DNA from 2 places in the Paenibacillus sp. FSL L8-0435 genome. Region 1 is predicted to be linked to the other one. Evidence: predicted binding sites of a transcription regulator. Region 1 holds the regulator's gene; the other holds the start of a gene.

Region 1 (2,478 bases):
GCACGAATCGGAAGAATTCACGGACCGAACACAGCAATCAAGGCTTTGGAACAAGCGATTCCTGAACGGGAAACCTATTTGCTCGATTTCTTCTGATGACTATGCCCACTGTTCCATTTAACTTGATTAGCTTATATAGAAATACGGCGTGATTGAAAGACAAATGGACTTCTCCAGCAATTTTGGGGAGGTTTTTTTGTGTCTGGGGAATATTTCGTGTAAAATCGTAAAAAATGAATAGTGACCCCACTTGGCAAAACCACAAAATATGCTATAATGGTTATAAAGTCAAAGAAAGTCAAAGTCAACTAAAGGTTTAATACTTAAGTAGCTTTCTTTCTACAATCTGATGCATGATCGCCAATATACGGGATTCATTTCATCGGAGGATCAAGGGAATATTAAAGGACCTTCGTGCTTCCTTCGCTCTCCTGTTAACACCTGTGGAAGCAAGATTCGCTGTTTCCCTGATTGGTTAAATGGGTAGAGAAGGTGTACTCTGTGGGGGCGTGTGGGTCCTTATTGACTTAACGTTTCAGACAGTGGAGGATGATTGGATGCGTAATATCTCTGATATTATCGAACGATATCTGAAGAGTATTTTGCATGAAAGTCCCGAAGGAATGGTTGAAATTCAGCGTAATGATCTGGCAGATCAATTCTCATGTGTACCTTCCCAGATCAATTATGTCATCAGCACACGTTTTACACTCGAGAAGGGATACCTGGTAGAGAGTAAACGCGGCGGTGGTGGTTATGTTCGCATACAGCGCATTGAATTACCGGCCCAATCAGCTCTGCATAATCATTTGCACCATAGTATTGGTGAAGAGATCGGGCAGACAGCTGCCGAAGGATTGATCTATCAATTGGAAGAAGCACGCTTCTTGAGCAAGCGGGAAGCCGGGTTGATGCGAGCTGCTGTATCTAGAGAGGTTATATTAGTCAAACTTCCTTACCGGGATCAAATTCGTGCCAGAATGTTGAAGGCGATGTTAATATCTTTGCTCGGTAAATGAAAACTATCGGGGTCAAAGGAGGTACATCAATATGCTGTGCCAAGAATGCAATAAACGTCCGGCGACACTTCATTTTACGAAGATCGTAAATGGAGAGAAGACGGAATTCCATATTTGTGAGTCATGTGCCCGTGAAAAAGGGGAAATGATCCCTGGAACAGCAGGTGGGTTTTCCATTCACAACTTATTGTCCGGATTGCTTGATTTTGATCCAGCCAGCAAAAGTGGATCGGCAGGAACACCCCCTGCAAAAGCACTTCAATGTGAAGAGTGTGGTATGACGTACTCACAATTTAGCAAGATAGGCCGGTTCGGCTGCAGTTCATGTTATAAATATTTTGACAGCCGTCTGGATCCTTTGTTCAAGCGAGTTCATGGTAATACGTCCCATGTAGGCAAAGTGCCTGCACGAGCTGGTGGTCGCATCAAGGTGAAACGGCAAATCGCTGATCTGAAGCGTGAGCTCCAGGAGAGCATCGCGCAAGAGGAATTTGAAGAGGCGGCTCAGATCCGTGACCAGATCAGAGGACTTGAAAAAGGAATAGCTCAGGAGTAAAGTTTGTCATGAGTAGGAGGGATGTGTAATGCCTAATCTGCGCTTTACAGAGAAGGCGCTCAGCGACTGGATGCGCAGTGATGCGGCTGATTCCGAAATTGTCATTAGCAGCCGTGTCCGGATTGCACGCAACCTTCAGCATATTCCGTTTCCGATGCTGGCTTCCAATGAGCAATCGGAAGAGGTGCTGAATAAGCTGAGCGAAGTACTTCAATACGATGACGTTCATGCCTTTGGGGATTTTCATACGTTGGATCTGATCGATATTGACGAACTCGACAAACGGGTGCTGGTGGAGAAACATCTCATCAGTCCAAGTCTTGCGAATGAATCCAGGAATGGTGCGGTTATTCTCAGTGAGGATGAGTCTGTCAGTATTATGATTAACGAAGAGGATCATCTTCGTATCCAGTGCCTCTATCCGGGGTTCCAGGTGAAAGAAGCCTGGGAGAAAGCTTCCGCAATAGATGATGCTTTTGAAGCGCACGTGGATTATGCTTTTGATGATCGCAGAGGATACTTAACCAGCTGTCCTACTAATGTAGGTACAGGTGTTAGAGCATCGGTTATGATGCACTTGCCTGCCCTGGTGATGACACAACAGATAGGCCGTATTCTAACCGCAGTTTCCCAAGTGGGATTGACGGTAAGAGGAATATACGGTGAAGGCAGTGAGGCGATGGGTAACCTGTTCCAGATCTCGAACCAGATTACTTTGGGACAGACCGAACAGGAAGTCATCGAGAACCTGCATGGTGTTGTATTACAGATGATAGGTCATGAGCGTACAGCTAGAGAACGGTTAATTACCGACTCCAGACTTCGGATTACGGATCGTGTCATGCGCTCTTACGGCATATTGTCTCATGCAGCTATTGTTGATTCCAAGGAAGCTGCACAGCG
Region 2 (2,478 bases), 1.0 Mb from region 1:
AACCAGACACCTTTGAGCGATGTTGGCGGAGTCAGTTGCTCTGCGACTTCAGCCGTTGTTGATCCGCCAGTAACGGCGACAACGTCGTTGTCACTCATGATATTGCCGAGAGCCTTCGCTCCGGCTCTGCCCAGTTCCCTTTTGGCAAATGGAGAAACGTCCGAATCACCAGGAACCACAACTACCTTTTGCAGACCGTAGGCTTGCTTGATGCGCTCTTCCAGCTCGGATAATCCGAACAACTCTTTGGCTACGGGCTCTAACTGCTGCAGCAAATCATACCCTGCCTCGCTGATCTTCATTCCTGCACTGTCAATTTCAATAAGTCCCTGAGCCTTTAACAGATCGGTCTCAGCCCTCAGAACCCGCTCGGTCATCTGCATGGAATTAGCTAACGTTCTCCGTCCGATCACATCCGATAACATGATCTGTTGCAGAATCGTATACCTCTTTTTCAAGATATCCATGAGATCAGGCAGAAGCTGCTTTTGTACTTCTAAAATCGTTCGCATGCTTTCCACTCCCGCAAGTTCTCGTTCTAAGCTCTCTTTCGTGGCCCTAAAACGTCCCGGGTTAACTTTTTAAGTCCCACGTCTATTCTACCTAAAACTGACGTGACATGCAAGTGTTTCAACGTGTTATTTCGACACGCATTCAGCGTTTGTACGCGCCTATTTTCACAATCCTAGACTTCCATGATCAAGGACTAGCTCACGCATACCATATATAGAAGAAACAAATGAATTCAATCTACATATCGCTCAGAATCACATTTCATACGGCATGTCCAAAACCTCTAATAGCATTTACTTAAATGCACTCTTTATCCACTCTTCTTCATCATGATCATTTTTAGGTTAATCCAAACCAATACCACAACGAACTGCTTGCAATTAAATATTTCATGAGCTATAATCATTATTGCTGTCACATAATGTGCGCCCGTGGTCCAATGGATATGACGTAGGCCTCCGAAGCCTGAGATCCAAGTTCGATTCTTGGCGGGCGCGCCATTTTTATTTAACAGCTCATAACCCATTTAACCAATGAAACCGGAAAGGTTTCTTTTTTTTGCAAGTTAGTTTGACTTTCTTTGACTTTTTGTTTGGAATTGTTTATTATGTGGGTAATACGGTAACAGTTTAAGTATAAACACCAATAACATTTACATTCCGAGGAGGTTTTTCACGTGAGTTTTATTCCAATGGTCGTTGAACAGAGCAACCGGGGTGAGCGCGCCTACGACATCTACTCCAGATTGCTGAAGGATCGTATTATTTTCCTTGGTAGCGATGTTAATGACGTAGTGGCTAATGCCATTATGGCACAGATGTTGTTCCTGGCTGCGGAAGATCCGGAGAAAGACATTCACTTATACATCAACAGCCCAGGCGGATCGATTACAGCCGGTATGGCGATTTACGATACAATGCAATTCATCAAACCGGATGTATCTACCATCTGTGTAGGTATGGCGGCTTCCATGGGTGCATTCTTGTTGAATGCCGGTGCAAAAGGTAAACGTTTTGCATTACCAAACAGTGAAATTATGATTCACCAACCACTTGGTGGTGCACAAGGTCAGGCTTCTGACATCGAAATCCGTGCTCGTCGCATTTTGAAAATGCGTGATACGTTGAACCGCATCATCTCTGAGCGTTCAGGTCAACCGCTGGAGCGGATTGAGAAAGATACAGATCGTGACTACTTCATGAGTGCTGCTGAAGCCGCCGATTACGGTATCATTGATAAAGTTATCGAAAACGTAGGATCACAAGGCATCTAAGTGTGACGTAGACCACGGTCTATGCGTTAACATCATCAACACCCGCGTAATCAGCAACACTTCGTGTGTTGTCTATACGAGAAGAAGCCCTCATCATGATCATGATGAGGGCTTCTTTTTTTCATTTTATAAGGAATAAGGAAGATAACTTAAGAGTGCATAATAATGATTTCTTTATTTGGTTTTAGATACATTACTGAAAGGTTCTGTGCCTTTAGGGAGAAGCTCTTTATACGTAAATGGCATTTCAGGGAATCCCTCTGCGTACGCCGTATATTCATACAACTGGAAGAACACGACTACACCCGTTGGTGTCACATAGAAATCTTGATCTTTATTCAATCCTTTGTAACCGTCGAGGTATCCACCGCGGGCTTTCAGTTGTTCACCCACTTTTTTACTCAACGTCTCGCGCATGGTTTTATTATTTTGCAGCACATCATCTAACGTAAGCTCCTTGCCTGTGTCCAGTGCAAAGGTGTGGCCCGTACGGTATGTCATACCATGAGCGCCAGCATAATCCTCGTATCGTTGTGTAATGAGTCCCAGCACGCCTTTTTCGTTGTACGTTACTACATAGGAGCTCTCAAATGCATATGGACGGTTGGCTGTTGCACCGCCGAATTCAGATGTCTGTTTCTTGAAGTCAGTTACATAAGCATCCACTTCATCTTTCAGCACTTTGTTAATCG

What was found. The regulator CtsR, encoded in region 1, represses protease genes until heat stress. The targets are predictions, from matches to a motif close to ATGGTCAATAAAGGTCAAACA.
Region 2: the regulator CtsR is predicted to act here: its motif matches at 1,081-1,101, upstream of clpP (ATP-dependent Clp endopeptidase proteolytic subunit ClpP).

What each region holds. Positions count from the first base shown of each region.
Region 1 is NZ_CP150185.1:6,232,212-6,234,689, reverse strand. It holds gene NST33_RS27750 (GNAT family N-acetyltransferase) at 1-96, shown strand, start outside; gene NST33_RS27745 (CtsR family transcriptional regulator) at 558-1,019, shown strand; gene NST33_RS27740 (UvrB/UvrC motif-containing protein) at 1,051-1,575, shown strand; gene NST33_RS27735 (protein arginine kinase) at 1,604-2,478, shown strand, end outside.
Region 2 is NZ_CP150185.1:183,844-186,321, reverse strand. It holds gene NST33_RS00920 (sugar-binding domain-containing protein) at 1-512, opposite strand, end outside; tRNA gene NST33_RS00915 (tRNA-Arg) at 939-1,013, shown strand; gene clpP (ATP-dependent Clp endopeptidase proteolytic subunit ClpP) at 1,190-1,786, shown strand; gene NST33_RS00905 (DUF4163 domain-containing protein) at 1,961-2,478, opposite strand, start outside.